DNA from 3 places in the Chryseobacterium sp. R2ACT005 genome. Region 3 is predicted to be linked to each of the others. Evidence: riboswitches for the same ligand, from Rfam matches in the RefSeq annotation. Region 3 holds a riboswitch; each other region holds the start of a gene.
What was found. A riboswitch is a leader RNA that binds a small molecule or an ion and turns the genes downstream of it on or off. The one in region 3 is predicted to bind S-adenosylmethionine.
Positions count from the first base shown of each region.

Region 1: linked by a shared signal. The riboswitch ahead of ACPF63_RS19655 (SusC/RagA family TonB-linked outer membrane protein) and the one ahead of ACPF63_RS22705 (TonB-dependent receptor plug domain-containing protein) in region 3 are both predicted to bind S-adenosylmethionine.
Region 2: linked by a shared signal. The riboswitch ahead of ACPF63_RS18870 (alpha/beta fold hydrolase) and the one ahead of ACPF63_RS22705 (TonB-dependent receptor plug domain-containing protein) in region 3 are both predicted to bind S-adenosylmethionine.

Region 1 is NZ_CP188192.1:4,272,937-4,279,692, reverse strand. Features, by position in the region: gene ACPF63_RS19680 (LysM peptidoglycan-binding domain-containing protein) at 1-306, shown strand, start outside; gene fabD (ACP S-malonyltransferase) at 378-1,253, shown strand; gene ACPF63_RS19670 (GYDIA family GHMP kinase) at 1,264-2,169, shown strand; gene pckA (phosphoenolpyruvate carboxykinase (ATP)) at 2,297-3,913, shown strand; gene ACPF63_RS19660 (type II 3-dehydroquinate dehydratase) at 3,995-4,402, opposite strand; SAM riboswitch class I at 4,646-4,744, shown strand; gene ACPF63_RS19655 (SusC/RagA family TonB-linked outer membrane protein) at 4,828-6,756, shown strand, end outside.
Region 2 is NZ_CP188192.1:4,110,636-4,117,391, reverse strand. Features, by position in the region: gene ACPF63_RS18885 (DUF58 domain-containing protein) at 1-246, shown strand, start outside; gene ACPF63_RS18880 (OsmC family protein) at 274-693, shown strand; gene ACPF63_RS18875 (MGH1-like glycoside hydrolase domain-containing protein) at 764-3,379, opposite strand; SAM riboswitch class I at 3,568-3,674, shown strand; gene ACPF63_RS18870 (alpha/beta fold hydrolase) at 3,741-4,685, shown strand; gene ACPF63_RS18865 (ACT domain-containing protein) at 4,685-6,223, shown strand; gene ACPF63_RS18860 (O-succinylhomoserine sulfhydrylase) at 6,335-6,756, shown strand, end outside.
Region 3 is NZ_CP188192.1:4,936,229-4,942,984, reverse strand. Features, by position in the region: gene ACPF63_RS22705 (TonB-dependent receptor plug domain-containing protein) at 1-1,307, opposite strand, end outside; SAM riboswitch class I at 1,402-1,507, opposite strand; gene ACPF63_RS22700 (alpha-amylase family glycosyl hydrolase) at 1,780-4,617, opposite strand; gene ACPF63_RS22695 (T9SS type A sorting domain-containing protein) at 4,810-6,756, opposite strand, start outside.

The sequences.
Region 1 (6,756 bases), 660 kb from region 3:
GTTGATGAGCTGAGCCAGGCTAGTTTGGTCTATCTGATGGATAGAAAGATTAATACAGACGGTACCTTTGAAAAAGAAATACTGGCTGCTTACAAAAGCAAATACTGTAAAACTCCACCAAAATATGCTATCGTAGGTTTTGATGTTGTCAATGACATGTTAACCAGAGAAAATAAAAAAGGTGAGATCTTTAAACAGATGAATAAAGTTCAGACTCAGCTTGCTACAAAATTTGAGTTTGTAAAATCTAAAGCTAACGGTGCTTATGTAAACACGGGTTACAGAGTAATCAGACTGGTACCTTAACATGATTTATTGCTCTTTAAAAGAATATTGTTAACATTATAGTTATATTTGCATAATATTTAATTTAATACATGAAAGCACTTGTATTTCCAGGGCAGGGTTCTCAGTTCGTAGGAATGGGAAAAGAATTGTATGATTCTAGAAAAGATATTAAAGATCTGATGGAATCTGCCAATGAAATTTTAGGTTTCGACATTCTTTCCATTATGTTTAACGGAACGGACGCGGATCTTAAAAAAACAGAGGTTACCCAGCCTTCAATATTTATACATTCAGTAGCAGCATTAAAAGCCGTAAACGGTCTTGGTGCTGAAATGGTTGCAGGACACTCTTTAGGAGAGTTTTCAGCATTGGTTGCCAACGGAGTTCTATCCTTTGATGACGGTTTGAAATTAGTTTCCGAAAGAGCAAAAGCTATGCAGGCTGCTTGTGATGCCAATCCAAGTTCTATGGCTGCTATTTTAGGATTAGATGATGCTAAGGTTGAAGAAATCTGTGCGCAAATCAGTGGAATTGTTGTTCCTGCAAATTATAACTGCCCGGGACAATTGGTGATCTCAGGAGAAACACCAGCAGTAGAAGAAGCTTGTGCAAAACTGAAAGAAGCAGGTGCTAAAAGAGCATTGTTACTACCAGTAAATGGAGCTTTCCATTCACCATTGATGCAGCCTGCACAAGAAAGACTGGCAGCAGCTATCGAAAAAACAAAATTCAGAAAAGCAACTATTCCTGTATATCAGAATATCACTACAACAGCGGTAACGAATCCTGACGAAATCAAACAAAACCTGATCGATCAGCTTACCGGTCCTGTAAAATGGACGCAGTCTGTTCAGAATATGATTAAAGATGGGGCATCCAACTTCGTAGAAGTAGGACCAGGAAAAACCCTTCAGGGATTGATCAAGAAAATTGACGGATCAGTAGATGCTGCTTCTGCAATCTAACTAAAAATATATGAACGCGATATTTTCACCGGGCAAGCTTATGCTTACTTCAGAATATTTCGCAATCGACGGAGCTCTTGTCTTAGCGGTACCTACCAAGCTGGGACAAGAGTTTTTCTTTGAAGAAAAAGAAGATGAGAGGTCACTTATTCTTTGGGAGGCTTATCATCAAAACAAATTATGGTTGAAGGCGGTCATTGATTATAAAAACTGGCAGGTCTTAGAAACCAATATTCCATCAAGCGCTGAATTTATTGTCAAAACATTAAAGAATGTTCAGCAGCTTTCTAATACTAAATTCAAATTCAATCTTACTTACCACTTAAAAACTAATCTTCAGTTTCCTGCAGACTATGGGCTTGGTAGCAGTTCTACTTTGATGAACAATCTTGCAGAATGGGCTGAGATTGATCCTTTTCATCTTAATGCAATTAGTTTAGGAGGAAGCGGATATGATATTGCAGTGGCAAAAGAAAAATCTGCAGTTCTATTCCAAAGCAAACCTGAGATTAAATATGAGAAGGTAAATTTCAATCCTTCATTTAAAAATGAGCTGATTTTTATTCATTTAAATCAGAAGCAGGATAGCAGAGAAGGGATCAACTTTTATAAATCAAAAAAGAAGTCTCCTGAATTGATTGAAGAATTTTCAAATATCACAAAAAAAATAATGTTATGCAGTGAATTGGAAAAATTTTCCGAATTAATGATGATTCATGAGCGTAAAATTGCTGATTTTCTTGAAATATCCACAGTTAAAGAAAAAATATTCTCAGATTGCCCTTCTTTTGTCAAAAGTTTAGGCGCATGGGGGGGAGATTTTGTAATGAGTGCCAAATTTGGGGACTACAAGAACTATTTTTGGGAGAAAGGTTTTACAACTATTTTTGAATGGGAAAATATAATTTATTTATAATCAAACCATTACGATCCTGTTTTTTTATTTGTCATTCTGACTTATATCAGTATATTTAAACCACCTTTAACAAATAATTAATATTATTTTTGTTGAAGTCAATAAAGAAATAGAAAATATAAGTAAAATGAAAAACACTAAAATCATCCAGGATTTAGAGAAATTGGGGATTAAAGGAAACTATGAAGTAGTGTATAATCCTTCTTATGAAGAATTATACCAGGCTGAAGTTTCTTCTGAAAATCAGGGATTTGAGAAAGCTGAACTTACGGAATCTGGCGCGGTGTCAGTAAAAACAGGAATTTTCACAGGTCGTTCACCTAAAGACAGATATATTGTTCAGGATGATGTTACAAGAGATACAATTTTCTGGGATGGTAAAGTAAACTTACCTACTACTGCAGAAATTTTCGGTTCTTGTAAAGAACTAGTGCTGAACCAGCTTGCTGAATCTAAAAACATTTATGTAGTAGATACATTCTGCGGAACGAATGCAGATACGAGACTTAAAGTAAGATTTATCGTTGAAGTAGCATGGCAGGCGCATTTTGTTACTAATATGTTTATCCGCCCTTCTCACTATGAGCTTGAAAACTTTGGAGAGCCTGATTTCACAGTAATCAATGGTTCTAAAACAATAAACCCTAACTGGGAAGCTCAAGGATTGAATTCTGAAAACTTCATCATGTTCAACCTTACTGAAAAACTACAGATCATTGGAGGTACATGGTACGGAGGTGAAATGAAAAAAGGGATGTTCGCCATGATGAACTATTACCTTCCATTAAAAGGTATGGCTTCAATGCACTGTTCTGCTAACGTAGGAGAAAAAGGTGATGTAGCTTTATTCTTTGGTCTTTCAGGAACAGGAAAAACGACTCTGTCTGCAGATCCGAAAAGATATCTTATTGGTGATGACGAGCATGGTTGGGATAACAACGGAGTATTTAACTATGAAGGTGGATGCTACGCTAAAGTTATCGACTTATCTGAAGAAAAAGAACCGGATATCTTTGCTGCCATCAAAAGAGATGCACTTCTTGAAAACGTTGTTGTGAACAATGGAGTAGCAGATTACACAGACGGATCAATCACTGAGAATACAAGAGTTTCTTATCCAATTTATCATATCAACAAAATTGTATTGCCTTCTAAAGCAGGACATGCTAAGAAGATTGTTTATCTTTCAGCAGATGCATTCGGAGTACTTCCTCCGGTTTCCATCTTGAATGAAGATCAGGCTCAATACCACTTCCTTTGCGGTTATACATCAAAACTAGCTGGAACGGAAAGAGGAATTACAGAACCTCAACCATCTTTCTCACCTGCATTTGGTGAAGCATTCCTTACATTACACCCAACAATGTATTCTAAAACATTGATCGGTAAAATGAAGGAACACGGTGCTAAAGCTTATTTGGTAAATACAGGTTGGAATGGTACGGGAAAGAGAATTTCTCTGAAAGATACAAGAGCAATCATTGATGCAATCATTGACGGATCTATCGATAACGCTCCTAAAACTCAGGTTCCAATCATGAATCTTGAGATTCCTACTGAATTGCCAAACGTTTCTACAGGTATTTTAGATCCTAGAGATACCTATGAAAGCGCTTCAGAATGGGAAGAAAAGGCAAAAGATCTTGCTTCAAGATATATCAAAAACTTTGAGCAGTATTGTGATACTGAAGAAGGTAAGAAATTAGTTGCTTCAGGACCTCAATTACAGGAACAGACTATCTAATAGTTCTCTATAACATAAGGAAAAGCCTCATCATTGATGAGGCTTTTTTATTTCTAATTTTTCGCAGATATTATTTGAAAATTACTTTAAGCTTAATATAGCCAATCTATATCCATCCATTCCAAAGCCAGATAAAACTGCATCCGTATTAGCAGCTGTCACAGACTTCTGTCTGAATTCCTCTCTTTTATAGATGTTGCTGATATGAACTTCTACTTTTGGTTTTCTGATATTTTTTAGACAATCAGCAATCGCATAGGAATAATGGGTGAATGCTCCCGGATTAATTACTACTGCATCAAAATCATCTTCCTGAAGCCTGTTGATAAGCTCTCCTTCAATATTTGACTGATAATATTGTATTTCATGAGACTGAAACTCGGATTTTAAAATTTCCAAATAGCTTTCCATGGAAACATTTCCATAAATTTCCGGTTCTCGGGTGCCCAAAAGATTGAGATTAGGCCCATTTATAATCAAAACTTTCATACTATAAAATTAAAAACTTTTTTTAATTAAATGCTCAAAATTTCCGCACAAATTAACGTTCGTTCAATTGTATTATTAATAATGATATTTATCATGTTTGATAAAATGGTAATGATTGCAACTCCTTACAGTAATGGGTTTTATTAAAATCTTATGTTAATTTTTGAAAATTTATCATGAAAAATAATAAGTCTACTTGTTTTGTAGACTAAAAGTTTTTAGCTTTGCAACCATATTTCGATCGGCTTATAAAGAAAGATGGAGGGAACTGACCCTGTGAAATCTTGACAACCTACCCATTGGGCAAGGTGTTACGTTCAGCCTTTTAAGGAAAAATAAGCATTTGGTTTATCGTATTTATCGATGCCCTTTGCTGACTTTTCTGCAAAGGACAAAATTTTAATATATGATAAATGAAATTGATTATGATTAGCAAAAATTTATTCGCTTCTAAAACTTGGATACCTCCGGTTGCTGCATTTTTTCTGGGAGTAACCAGTGTACATGCACAGAGTTCTAAGCCGGAAAAGGACAGTCTTCATGAAAAAGAAATTGACGAAGTTGTAGTCGTAGCCTATGGAAAAGCAAAAAGAAACAGCTATACCGGTTCCGTTGCTACCATTTCCAGCGATAAGATCAACAACAGACCTGTAACCAATATTACCAAGGCATTGGAAGGGCAGGTTGCCGGGATTCAGACTACCAGCTCATCAGGGCAGCCGGGAGCTGTTTCTACCATCCGAATCAGAGGAGTTGGTTCAATAAGTGCTTCCAGTGATCCGTTATATGTAGTAGATGGAATCCCTTTTGACGGAAATATTAACTCCATCAGTCCAAGTGATATTGAATCCATCAGTGTTTTGAAAGATGCCACTGCGAGTGCGTTGTATGGATCAAGAGGAGCAAACGGGATTATCATCATTACCACAAAATCAGGTAAAAAAGGAGAAGCTAGAGTTAATTTTAATATCAGCCAGGGATTCTCCGGAAGAGCCGTAAAAGATTACGAACAGGTAAATACAGATCAATACTTTCAATTATATTGGGAAGCCTTGAGAAACGGATATCAGTCCGGAAAAGTGTCTTCTCAACAGGCTGCACAGATGGCAACAGATAATCTTGTCTCTACACTTGGGATCAATCCATATGGAACAGGATATCCAAAACCGGTGGGAACCGATGGGAAATTATTACCCGGAGCATCACCACTTTGGAATGACGACTGGAGGGATATTTTGCAGAGAGTTGCTTCAAGAAATCAGGTAGATCTTGATATCAGCGGAGGAAGTGATAAGAGCAATTATTTCTTTTCATTGGGCTATCTTGATGATAAGGGAATGGCTATTGAATCAGGATATAAAAGATACAATACCAGGTTAAAGATCAATTCTGAAGTAAAAAAATGGCTGAATGTCGGGGTAAACTTAAGCTATACAAACAGTATTCAGCAGGCACCCACTTCTTCAGATTCCAATTCAAGTAATATCATCAATGCGGCAAGATTTATTCCTTCATTCTATCCTTATTATGAAAGAAATGATGACGGAACTTACATTTTGGGTGCTGATGGAAACCCGATTTATGATTTTGGAAAATACAGACCTACAAGTGCCCTTCAGAATCAGAATGCGGCCGCAACCCTGCCATTAGACAAAAACGAAAATAAAGAAGATAACTTTTCAGGGAAAGGATTCATGGAATTTACTTTCTTACCGGAATTGAAATTCAAGACAAGCTTTTCTGTTGATCTGGTGAATTACAACGGACATTATTATTCAAATCCATTGCTGGGACAAGGCGCTGAGATTGGAGGTTCAGTAACGAAAACCAATACCAGAACACTTTCTTATACAACCAGTAATATTCTGACATACGATAGGAAATTTGGAAAACACCATGTAAATGCTTTAGCAGGACATGAATTCTATAAATATGACTATCAGACGATTTCCGGAACAAGAAGCCAGTTTTCTCTCCCTTATTATTATGAACCGGATGCTGCTTCTTTACTGGGAAGCTTCAGTGGGAACAGTAATAAATTGAGCTTATTGAGTTTCCTTGGAAAAGTAGAGTATGACTACAATAATACTTATTTCCTGTCTGCATCAGGAAGAGCAGACAGTTCTTCAAGATTTGCGAAGGATAACAGATGGGGGAGATTCTGGTCAGTGGGTGGTTCGTGGAAAATTTCAAATGAAGAATTCGTAAAAAGCCTGAATGTCTTTAACCAATTGACATTGCGTGCCAGCTATGGAGGACAAGGAAATGATAAATTACTTCGGCCAAACGGGCAACCGCTTTATTATGCATATCAGGAATTGTACAGATTTATCAGTCTTGGTGGAGAACCGGGA
Region 2 (6,756 bases), 830 kb from region 3:
AAAAACCATTTGCTGGTAGTTGTATTCTTCAAAAATTCAGAATTGCAGACGCTGATCAACAAAAATCCTGAAAATATGCAGGAAATCTATGATGAGATCATTGCTGAAAAATTTGAATTTGAAAAGAAACTGATCATTCAGGAACTCCGCAAATATGGAATCTATACTGTATATACACTTCCGGAAAATTTGAATATCGATGTTATCAATAAATATCTGGAGATAAAAGCGAGAGGAATTTTATAACTTTGCAGAAGCAATAAGCAATAAATAATGAAAATTACACTTAACAGAATAAACGACGATTTTTTATTTGAATGTACAAATGCTCAGGGAAATTCTATTCTTCTGGATAATACTTCCCAGCCGGGAGCAAAAGGCGTTTCTCCAATGGAAAGTGTGCTGATGGCAGTAGCAGGCTGCAGCGGAATTGATGTGGTTTCTATTTTAAAGAAGCAGCGTCAGAACATTACAGACTTCCAGGCAGAGGTAGAAGGAGAGAGAGTACAAGTAGATGATGCAAAACCTTTCAAGGCTATTAAGGTGAAATTTCTTTTAGAAGGTGAAATTGATCCTAAAAAAGCGTTGAAGGCAGCAGAACTTTCTTTTGAAAAATACTGTTCCGTATCAAAAACGTTAGAACCGAATGTAGAAATCGGATATGAAGTCTATGTAAACGGAGAAAAAATTTAATCTCTTATTTAAAAATAGAAAAAGCCGGATGACTCATCCGGCTTTTTTATTATTTATTACTCATTGCTGATTAAAAGGTAAGTCTTGGTTTTATCAGTTTCGCCACAGTGGCAGTCCATCCTGTCTGGTGAGAAGCCCCTACACCACGGCCGTTATCGCCATGAAAATATTCAAAGAAGGTGATATAATCTCTGAAATGCTCATCGTAATTGAATTTTGGATTGCCTCCGTTGAAAGCCCTTTGCCCATGTTCATCCTTTAAAAATATTGAACAGAGCCTTTTGCTGATATTCTGAGCGACTTCATCAAGATTTCTTTTATCGCCGCTTCCTGTTGGAAATTCTACCTTAAGACTGTTTCCATAATAATAATGAAAACGCTGCAGGCTTTCAACAATCAGGAAATTGATAGGAAACCAGATCGGCCCACGCCAGTTGCTGTTTCCACCAAACATTCGGCTGTCACTTTCTGCAGGAGTATAGTATACCATATTTTCGGCTCCATGCACAGAGAATACAAAAGGATTTTCTTCATATACTTTAGACATAGCACGGATTCCGTAAGAGCTTAGAAATTCTTTTTCATCAAGCATTCTTGTAAGAACCTTTGTTAATCTGTTTTTACGTAAAATACTCATCAGATGTTTTCTGCCTTGTCCCTCCTCATCCCAATGAGAAACGAGCTTGGTGAGTTCCGGTTTATTTTTTAGGATCCATTCCATTCTGGTTTTGAAATTAGGCATCTTTTCCAACAGCCTGTGATCCACAATTTCTACTGCGAATAAAGGAATTAAGCCGACAATACTTCTTAATTTCAAAGAAACACTGTCTCCGTTTCCAAGCTGCAATACATCATAGAAGAATCCGTCTTCTTCATTCCACAAGCCTTTTGTTCCTTCACCCAGGTTTTCCATAGCTTCAGCGATATAAAGATAATGTTCAAAAAACTTGATCGCCATATCCTCATATACCTGATAATATTGGGCAAGTTCCATCGCAATACGCATCATATTCAATGCATACATCGCCATCCAGCTTGTTCCGTCTGCCTGTTCAAGATGCTGACCGTCCTTTAGTTCCATATTGCGGTCAAAAGCACCAATATTATCGAGACCAAGGAAGCCGCCTCCGAAAATATTTTTACCATTTTTATCCTTTCTGTTGACCCACCATGTAAAATTCAGCAACAACTTCTGAAAGACTTTTTCTAAAAATAATAAATCCGGCTTTCCATTGTTTTTTTCATCAATCTTAAAAACACGGAAGCAAGACCAGGCATGTACAGGCGGGTTCACATCGCTCATGTTCCATTCATAAGCAGGAAGCTGTCCGTTAGGATGCATGTACCATTCTTTGGTAAGTAATAAAAGCTGTCCTTTGGCGAATTCCGCATCTATAATGGAGAAAGGGACGCAGTGAAATGCCAGATCCCACGTAGCATACCATGGATACTCCCATTTATCAGGCATGGAAATGATATCCTTATTATGAAGATGATTCCATTCTGTATTTCTTACATATTCGTTGAAATTTCTTGGAGCCTCAAAATTGGGATCTCCTTTCAACCATTTTCCGATATTGTAATGATAGAACTGTTTATTCCAAAGAAGCCCTGCAAAAGCCTGTCGCTGAACATTTCTTTCATCTTCATTTACTGTATCATTCTGAATATCGTTATAAAACTCTTCAGCTTCAGCTTGACGGATATTGAAAATATGATCAAAACTGTCAAAAGGTTCATCCATTTCGTCAGGAGACAACCTGAACTCAAAAACTTTTGATTCCCCAGCATCAATAATTTCATCAATAAGAAAAGAAGCTTTTGTTCCTCTTTTTTCTGGATTTACAGTATCTCCCTGATGAATAATAAAATTATTAATTCCATCTTTGAAATAAGTATTCTCTGCTTTGGGAGCTCCGTAAAGTTTGGAAGTATTGGTTTCATTATCACAAAATACACTCTGTGCATTTGAGTTTCGGGAATATAGCTTTTTGATCGAAATACTGTCATGACCAATATTAATACTTCCGTCATGAGACGCATTGACCTCTCCTTTATAAGTATTGTATCCCCATTTCCAGTTGTTTCTGAACCAGATTGTGGGAGCTACCAGAATAGGAGCCTCATGCTGGCTTCGATTACAAACGGTGACTCTGGCTAAGATATCGTTGTGATCGGCTTTACAGTATTCAATGAAAATATCAAAATATTCATCGTTATCAAAAATTCCGGTATCGAAAATCTCATATTCCGGTTCCTTTTTGCTTCGTTTTCCATTTTCTGTAATAAGATCATCGTAAGGAAATTCATTAATCGGATATTTATACACCATTTTCATATAGCTGTGGGTAGGTGTATTGTCCAGGTAATAAAAGATTTCTTTGATGTCTTCACCATGATTTCCCTGAGGGTTACTCAATCCGAAGAATCGTTCTTTTACCATTTTATCTTTCTTGTTCCAGAATGAAAAAGCAAAACAAAAAAGTTGCTTTACATCAGAAATTCCGGCGATGCCTTCTTCTCCCCAGCGGTAAGCATAGCTTTCAGCATTATTATGATTGGTAAAATCCCAGGCATTCCCGTTTGAGCTGTAATCTTCACGTACATTTCCCCACTGTCGGTTGCTTACATAAGGTCCCCAGTTTTTCCATTTAGTATCTTGTAATCTTTCTTTTTCGGCGGTCATATCTCATCATTTTTCCATACGAAGTTAGTTTTTTTGAAAAATAATTCCAATTTTTTTCATCTGAACAATTATTAATATAGTTTTGAAATACTTGTATTTAAGGGCTTTTTTAAATATTAAAATAATTTTTTTTTGAAATTAAAAGAAAAGAACTATCTTTGCACCATTCGTTCATTCAAATATTGAAAATGTTATCAAGAAAGGTTGAGGGATTAGACCCTATGAAACCTTAGCAACCCTTTGCGCAAGCAAAGAAGGTGCTACGTTCTACCAAAGTATTTTGGACAGATAACTTACTGAAGTTCTTTTCAGCCATTTCCTGTGGCATTTTCAATTGTATTTGTATTAAAATATAATAGAATTGAAAACAGAACTAAACTATATAAATCTTTCGTATCAAACCAATTCCCAAAAGGAATACCATATCCCGTTAAGCTATCAGCTTTTTGGGAAAGATCTGTTTACAGCACCCATTGTTTTAATCAATCATGCACTTACCGGAAACTCAGATGTATCCGGAGAAAAAGGTTGGTGGAAACAATTGGTAGGAGAAAATCAGATTGTTGATACCAATCAATATACGGTTCTGTGTTTCAATATACCCGGAAACGGTTATGACAATTTTTTAATTGAAGACTATGAAGATTTCACGCCTTCAGATATCGCTGCGATATTTCTAAAAGGGCTTGAAGCTTTACATATCAAAAATCTATACGCCATTATTGGAGGCTCTCTGGGAGGAGGAATTGCCTGGGAAATGCTTGCCAAGCAGCCGGATCTTGCAGAAATATTTATTCCTATTGCCTGTGATTACAGAACACATGACTGGCTTCATGCACAATGTCTGGTTCAGAAATTTTTATTGAATGATAAAGAAGAACCACTACAGAAAGCAAGAATTCATGCCATGCTGTGTTATAGAACACCACAGTCGCTCAATGACAGATTTCAAAACCAATATAACCAGGACAAACAATGTCTGGAATCAGAAGATTGGTTGGTTTATCATGGTAATGCACTAAACGAAAGATTTAGTTTAAAAGCGTACAAACTGATGAATCATCTCTTGATGAATATTAATGCTGATGAACGATCACTGGATAAAATACAGGCACGAATGCACATGATCTCCGTAGATACAGACTTATTCTTTCCTGCTTCTGAAATCCGAATGTGTTTTGAAAACTTAAAAAAGAAAAATAAGAATGTTTCTTATCACGAGATCCAATCTATACACGGGCATGATGCCTTCCTAATGGAATATCAACAATTAAATAATATCATTAAAAACATTTTACAGAAGTAATGAAAAATGCTAACGAAATAAAATTTTTGAAGAACAGATCAATCATCAAATTTGAAGGAGAAGATTTCCTGGGAGAAATCGGGATTGACGGACGAATTTTTAAAGCGCTTACCTTAGCGCGTATCAGTGTAGGAGTAATTTCCCAACAGGCCATAGAAAACGGAATTTCTATCTTGGTTCAGGAAATTGATGCAGAAAAAGCAGTTGCTTGTCTTATTGATGAGTTTGAAGCAGAAAGAAAATCTGGAAAAGTTTCTCAGATCTATAGTATTAATAATGTTTCTGTGATCGGTTTTGTAGCAGAAGATTTCAATAAAGTATTTGCTGAGCTGGCAAGAAACAATGTTTTCCCATTACTTTTGAATCAGGTTGCGGGAGAAAACAGAGTCAACATCGTAGTAACTTCTTCACAGGATGAAAAAACCAGAAATATCATCGAGTCTGAAATTTTCAAAAAGCCAAAAACCGTTCATCTGGCGATCATCGGACACGGGAATGTAGGAAAAACTCTGATACAACAGGTATTGGAATCTTCAGAAGAAATAAAAAGACGTAAAAAAATAGATCTTAAAGTTGTTGCAGTGGCCAATTCAAAGAAAATAGCTTTCAACAAAAAAGGATTTGATGCGAATTGGAGCGATGAGGTTTTGACTGCAGAACATCCTTCGAGTGTTCAGGAGCTGATTAATTTCTCCAACGAAAACCAGCTGGAGAACCTTATCGTTGTTGATAACACGGCAAGTAAGGATTTTGTGAAAAACTATCATGCTTTGGCAGAAAACGGATTTGATCTGGTTTCTTCAAACAAGATTTTTAATACCCTTCCGATTGAAGAATACAGAAAACTAAGATATACGTTGAATAAAAACAACAGACGTTATCTGTATGAAACCAATGTGGGGGCAGGTTTACCATTAATTGATACGATTAAATTATTACACCTTTCAGGAGAAAATATCACAAGAATCAAAGGAGTATTCTCCGGAACATTAAGCTATGTTTTCAACAATTTTTCTTTAAGAGACGATAAATTTTCAACCATCATCAATGAAGCTTTGGAAAAAGGATACACAGAACCGGATCCAAGAGAAGACCTATCGGGAAATGACGTAGCAAGAAAATTATTGATTCTGGCGAGAGAATTAGACTTAATCAATGAATTCGGAGATATCAATATTCAAAATCTGGTTCCGGAAAGTCTGCTTGAGGTTTCAAAATCAGAATTCCTTTCAAGACTTGAAGAACTGGACGAAGAGTATCAGAAAATAAAAGAAAATCAGGCGCCTGGGCATGTATTGAGATATGTAGGTGATTTGCATGGTGATCTGCAGAAAGATAAAGGTGAGTTAGATGTAAAATTGATTTCTGTTCCGGCAACTTCAGCTTTAGGACAATTAAAAGGTTCAGATTCAATCTTTGAAATTTACACAGAAAGCTATGGTGAAAATCCTATTGTTATCATGGGAGCAGGAGCAGGAGCACAAGTAACAGCCAGAGGAGTATTCGGAGATATTCTAAGAGTAAGTGAAACTAAATAATATTTAATCTAACATCTATCAATTTGGCAGTGTAACCATAACGACAATTGTCATTCTGAGCATAGCGAAGAATCTGATGGTTACAATGTAAAATTGATCAATTAAAACTATATGGAAAATTTTGAAACATCAGCAATAAGAACCCAGACTGAAAGAAGTCAGTTTGACGAGCATTCTACACCATTATACCTTACTTCCAGTTTTATATTTCAGGATGCGGAAGATATGAGAGCAAGCTTTGCAGAAGAAAAACCAAAGAATTTATACAGCCGTTTCTCTAATCCAAACGTAACAGAATTTACAGATAAGATTGCTAAGATGGAAGGTGCAGAAGCAGGATATGCCTTTGCTACAGGAATGGCTGCCATCTATTCTACATTTGCTGCATTATTGAATGCCGGAGATCATATCGTGAGCTGCCAGTCAGTTTTCGGATCTACGCATACTTTATTTACGAAGTATTTCCCGAAATGGAATATTGAAACTTCTTATTTCAAAGCAGGAGATGCTGAGAATGTTGAACAATATATCAA
Region 3 (6,756 bases):
TCATATTGGGTATAAGAAGCTTCATCCCCTGCTTTGATCTGATATTGTTCAAACCTAAATTCTCCCCCAAAAGCGATATTGAAACGGTTTATATTTTTGGAAACATCAAGATTAACAGTATTCTGCAGAAAACTATGGGCGCCTGCATAAAACCGGGTTGGCGATTTTACCCCGAGAGAAGCATTATTGGTATTGCTTACATTATAATTGAAGGTATTACTTCCGAATGTGTTGCTTAGGTCTAATACCCAATCATTGACATTATATTTTGCACCTACAGCATAAGAAACATCATACACCTGAGATCCAAGAGTTGCCTGAAAGCCGTTCGGATAAATGGATGAAACCACATTTGATGCTTCGCTCGGCAGCCTTCTGAAACCAAAGCCTTTTCCTTCTTTGATACTGAAACCTCCGAAAGAATAGATTTTAAATTGATCGTTAAAAGGATATTCCGCATTGAAAAACAGCTGTCCCTGTCTGATCTGGGCATCTCCGATCTGAAAATTAAAATCATCACGGGTTAACCCATGTTCTTTAATCTTTGCATCATCTGCAGCTCTTGCCGCTTCGGGATCATCAGCAAATGCATAGGCAAAATTATTTCCAAAAATATCCAGATCATGATTTTGAGTTCGTGTTGTTTTTCCTCTGTGGCTTAATTGTAGAGAAAGGTTGATATAACCCTCTTTTTTTCCTAATGAAGTACCATAATTGGCTCCTGCCTGATAGGTATCTCCATCATTTCTCCCAGTCAATCCATACGTAAGACTTGCTGAGGCTCCCGTATTTTTTTTAAGAATAATATTGATCACTCCTGCAATGGCATCAGAACCGTATTGTGCTGCAGCTCCGTCCCTTAACACTTCTATTCTATCAATAGCAATAACAGGAATTGTACTCAGATCTGTTCCTACAGAGCCATTCCCCACGGTATTCTGATAATTGACTAAAGAAGTGGTGTGTCTTCTTTTCCCGTTAAGCAATACGAGAACCTGATCAGGGGCCATTCCTCTTAAGGTTACAGGATCAATATGTTCCGTACCATCAGAAGCAGACTGTCTCACTGCATTAAACGATGGGATAACATAATTCAGAAGATCCTGAGCCGTCATTTGCGGAGAATTCCTTTGAATTTTGTCAATATTGATAACATCTACAGGAACCGGTGTTTCCAGTTTTGTTCTTTTTACATTACGGTTTCCAACGATAACAATATCTTCTATTTGTTTTCCTTTCTCCTCATTCTCCTGAGCAGCAACCAAAATTGCCCCAAGCAATAATACAGCTGTACTTAATTTTTTCATTTTTGTTCTTGCCAATTAATAATTACAGTCTGACGGATTTTTCCGCAGATATACAAGACTTCAAGAAATGGAATTCATATAAGAATATTGACTTCGCTTATCTCCCCCTCAGGGTTGGAATTAGCACCTTTACACTTCTCGAATCGTGCAGGTTGCTAAGGTTTCTTTGGGCCAAATCCCTCCACCTTTCTTGATAAATCTACTGCAAAAGTAGACTATTTTTTTAAATAGACAAAAAAGGCAAATCTGCTACACTGCAAATTTGCCTTTTATTATTTTATAGAACTTGTTTAAAGTTTTATTTTTGAAACATTAAGATTATAATAAGGCGATAAGAGTATTAAGATAAGCTTCGCTTTAAGCTTAAAAATCAGAATGATTCATCTTAACTACACTTTATTTCTTAAATCCTTCTTAATGGTTTTAATATATTCAACAATTTTATAAGTCTAAACAACTTCATAATTTGTTTTTATTTGATTATCATCTTTTGAATGGCAATTCCTGTTTCCGATTTCAACTGCACCAGATAAGTGCCTGCAGGATAACTGACTTTTACTTCATAAGTTCCGTTTTCTTTATTCAGTTTGAATGAATCCAGTTTTTTACCCGTCATATCAAAAATCAAAATTTCTCCGTTTTTTGCTTTATTAAAAATTAATTTCGCCACTCCGTTTTGTATTGGATTATCAGCGATCTGAAGTGATAATTTATTTACAGTATTTGGATCTGTTGTTGACAGTGCACCTCCATAATTCCCGAAAATCCTGAATTCTCCTGGCTGTAAAGTTATCGGAGCCGTGGTAGAGGCGATATTCGAAATACTGTCATCCATGAGATTCTGCCATTGCCCTGTGTAAGGAAAGAAAGGAACAACATTTTTTGCAGATAAATCATAATTGGCCAGTACGACAACATTTTTTATCCCGGTTGTAATAGCCGGATCATAGAGATAAATTCTTGTGATCAATCCGTCCGGATCATTAGTCAGATTATTGGATTCTATACTGTACGTTTTAGTTTTAAAAACCTGATGGGTATTTCTGATCGTGATTATTTTAGCCCATATATCATATACAGCTTTTCTGTTTACGTTGGTATCATAGTTTAAAGTAAATGCAACAGGCTTTTCATCCGTTCTGCACCCGTTATTGATAGTACCGTCAGCACATCTGTTGATACTGAATTCATATCCTAATTCCCCAAACTGCCAGATCATTTTCGGACCTGGAATAGTAAAGAATGTTGCACCGAAAGTTTTCATTCTTTCAAGAGCTGTATTAAGGTTTTTAACGTCATAGCTACCGTTCGCAGCACCATATGCAAGATTTTTAAACATCAATCTTTCTTCATCATGACTTTCTCCGTACCCTACAGCACGCATATTGGTAAACCCATGAAGACTATGGTTCATTCTGTCATAATTACTGTTGTCTTTATATCCCATAGTATTCTGGTTATAAGGCTCCGTTTGTTTATTCCAAAGCATCACTCCTTTTCCCTCCGCTACCCTGTAGTTTGCCCATTGCTGTTCTTCTGCATCCGTTCCCAGATGCTCAAAAATCATGTAAGAATTGGGATCGATTGCCCACTGTCTGTCTGCATAATGTTTCATGATATCCACTCTGTCCTGCTGATAAGCGTTGGTGCATGCTTCATCATTTTCGGAGCAGCTTTGGGTAAATCCTTTTGTTAAATCCCAGCGGAATCCGTCAATGTGATATTCTGTCAGCCATTGTTGAAGACATCTTTCAACGTAATATTGAGTTGAAAGGCTTGTATGATTAAAATCGTTAAATACATTGTATGAATGTTTCGGGACCTGATTGAAATAAGGATTGTTTGGAGCAACATCCCCGTAACCGTCTCCATCAGGATCTACATTCCAAAGCCTTACCAGAGGAGAACGTCCTGTTGCATGGTTAAATGCGACGTCCAGAATAACTGCAATTCCGTTCTGGTGGCAGAGGTCTACAAATTCTTTGAATTTTTCGGGAGTTCCATAAGCTTTGTCCAATGCATAATGGAAAGAAGTATTGTATCCCCATGAAAGGTTTCCGTCAAATTCCATGATGGGAAGTAATTCTATAGCATTGATCTTTAGATTTTTTAAATAAGAAATTTTACTGATCAGAGACTGCCAGTTCTTTTCCTGTGTAAAATCTCTCAATAATAATTCGTAGACCACCAGATCTTCTTTCGCGGGTCTCTGAAAACTGGTTGTCTGCCAGTTATAGGCTGTCTGCCCCGTTTTAAATGTTGAAACTTCAAAACCTTGTCCGGCAGGAAATGCAGGTAAATTCGGATAGGTAGAAGCTGAGATCCACGGATCATCATAAGAAGATAAGATCTGGGGTGAATAAGGGTCTGCCACTTTTCTCAGATCATTCGTTCTGTACTGAAAAGTATAGAGTTGCTGAGGCGTAATCCCATTGAGCTCAATCCAATAAAGATCCGGGTTTGTGGTATCTTTTTTCATTAAATAAGTATCATTCACCGCCCAGTTATTAAAACTTCCAATGACGTGTACAAAGCTTTTGCCAGGCGCATATAACGCAAGTCCTACTTTTGTCTGATCTGTCGGATGATAATTAATCCCCTGTTTAATCCAGTTTGGAATGGCTTCAGAAACTACATTTCTCGGAACCTGTAAAATGAATGTCGCAGTTTTAGAATTAACTCCTTCTGTGGCAACAAGTTCCATGCTGGCATCCTGGGTAACCGTATAACTGTAAGAATAGGATTGTGAAGGAGTTGTTGCAGAGTTGACAACAATTCCGTTTGCTTTTAACTGAAATGTTGCATTATTACTTGTTGTAGCCGTAATATTAATAGAGTTTCCTGCCGGAACAGAAGTCAGACTATTAGCCAGCGGATTGGTAAGATTTAAGCTTAAAGTGCCCACATTTACAAAAATGTCCGGTGAGCTCTGATGAGATCCTGTTTTATCTTTTAATAAAAACCCGAACCTCCCGATTCCTGTTCTTCCGAAAAAAGAAGTCGGGGTAAAAGTAAGTGAGTAGCTGTCTGTAGCAGCATTATAATTTAGTTTATTCAGGTCATTGGAGTTGTTCCAGCTGCCATTGGTAGGACAGTCCTGACTGTTCTGATAATTAGTATCAAAAGACCATGTCCAGATATAAATGGCATTATTAGACACGCCCCATGCCGACTCATCAATCTGATCTCCGGGAACAGTAAGGGTTACGGCATCGGTTTCATTGAATGGATTTGGGCTGATGGAGTAATTGATCTGCCCAAAAACTGCCATTGCAATCAACAGAAAAACAACGGAATAAAGTTTTTTCATTTCTTATTTTTTATCGAATATAGTATAAATTTTTCTTCATAGTGACTATTCTTGTCCATTCTTCATCAAATATTTCAATTTTCCGGGAAAAAATAAAATAAAAAAAGACTCATGAAATTTTCATGAGCCTCCCAATAAAAGTAATTGTAATGAACTATTTTTTGGACGAAAATCTTTGTTATAGAAATTCAGTTAGTCTTTTATAATCTTTTTAGAAACGGATTGTCCATTCTTTAATTTTAATTCTACGATATATAACCCTGAAGGAAGTTCAGTCATATTGATTTGATTATCTGAGAACTGCACATTCATTCTTTGCCCTACCGCATTGATAACGTTCACTTTGTCAATCGCGGAGTCTGATTTAACAGTAAGAATTCCTTTTGTCGGGTTGGGATACATTCCTATTACTACATTATTCAGCTTAATATCTGAAGTACCTAAAGAAGATGTCGGTTTAATACATCTTACTGAAGACCCCTGACCTCTCATTCCTCCAGCTGATGGATTGGCAATAGTGGATCCGATATATAAATATTTCGCTCCTAAACTTGATGTATCTGAACTCCAGAAATATCCTCTTTGTCCTACAAAACTAAAGTCGCCATTACTGGAACTTCTGTTTCCTCCTGCCGGTAATTTAAGATTGCTGCTGTAAGCAGTTGCCGGATTCCCAATACCTTCAGCCCCTACCAAAGCAGTCCAATCTGCCTGAGAAGGCATTTTCCAGTCTGTTCCGATCGCTTTACAAGGATCTACCCCAGCAGATGCATTAACGTCTGCCACTGATGTACCAGCCCATGTATCTGAACTTGCAAAACCTGCCCACCATGCCGGAGATCCTGCAATATACACTCCTCCAGCCGCTGCAATTCCTTCGGGAGTATTGGATGAAGGTGCTTGCGCTGTCTGTGAATTTCTAAGCTGGTGGCCGTCATCCCATCTTCCCCATTGGAAAAGGTCTCCATATGCGTTCGCATCGGCTACTGATGAAGCAACCTGTGTACTTCCCAGATTCTGCTGAAGCCATATTTTTCCGTCAGCACCTCTTACCGTGGAATAGGCAACCTGCTGACCACGATACATAAAACTTACACAACCCACATCTCCTGCATTGGTTCCGGGATCTGTATTGCTGCATGTCTGAGGATTTAACGTCAGAGAAATTCTTTTCACTTTTGTAGTATTGTCAGAATAAGCAAGAACAAGATAATTGTGTGCTTTATCTATAGCAAGATCGTTGTATTTTGCCTCACCATCTGAAACAAAATCACCTCCAAAAGCAACCCAGTTTTGAGAATCATCTAATTTATAAACCGTATTTCTAAGGAAATTGTCATTTTCAAAACGGCTGGCAACGACATACGGTTTCCCGGATTCCGTCACAGCTAAAGCAACATGCTGAACTTTTCCTTCTGAAAAATTAGCATTTCCAACCTGAACCCAAGAGTTGCCGTCAAATTTTTTAACATTCACTTTTTTTCCTCCTCCTGAGTTTGAAACATAGGCTACATAGATCGTATTAGATCCATCCAAAGCAATATCGGCGTTGTACTGTTCTCCTGAAGAAGAAGCATCTGCAGCAGCACCTCCTACCAGACTCCAGTTTTGTGAAGAGTCTGCACCAGTGCTGTTTTGATACACTTTTAAACCTCCGGAAACATTACACGTATACACCATATTATTGGTTCCGATAACCATTTCAGCAAATTCAGCACCTCCTGAAAAGCCGGCATTTCCTACCTGCTCCCAGGTTCCTCCAAAATATCTTTTTACCGTTCCTGAACCATAAGATCCATAAGTGAATATAATATTATCAGAAGAAACTGCAGAAGCCTGATAATTTACAGAACTGTCTGTAGCATTCGGAAGCTGAGACCATAAAGACCCCGTAAACAAACGTACTTCCATTCCGGAATCAGGATAGCCAAGCTGATTGGTATAATAAAGACTGTTTCCGTTAGGACTTATAGACAGTGAACTGTAAGTTGCAGTTCCTGCTGTAACTCCCGCACTTCCACCTAAATATGACCATGAACTCCCGTTAAATTTCTGAACAGAACCTCTGGCTACGGAAACATCATAATATGACAGATAATAATTTCCTGAATTGTCTATAACTAAATTGTTAAAACTACT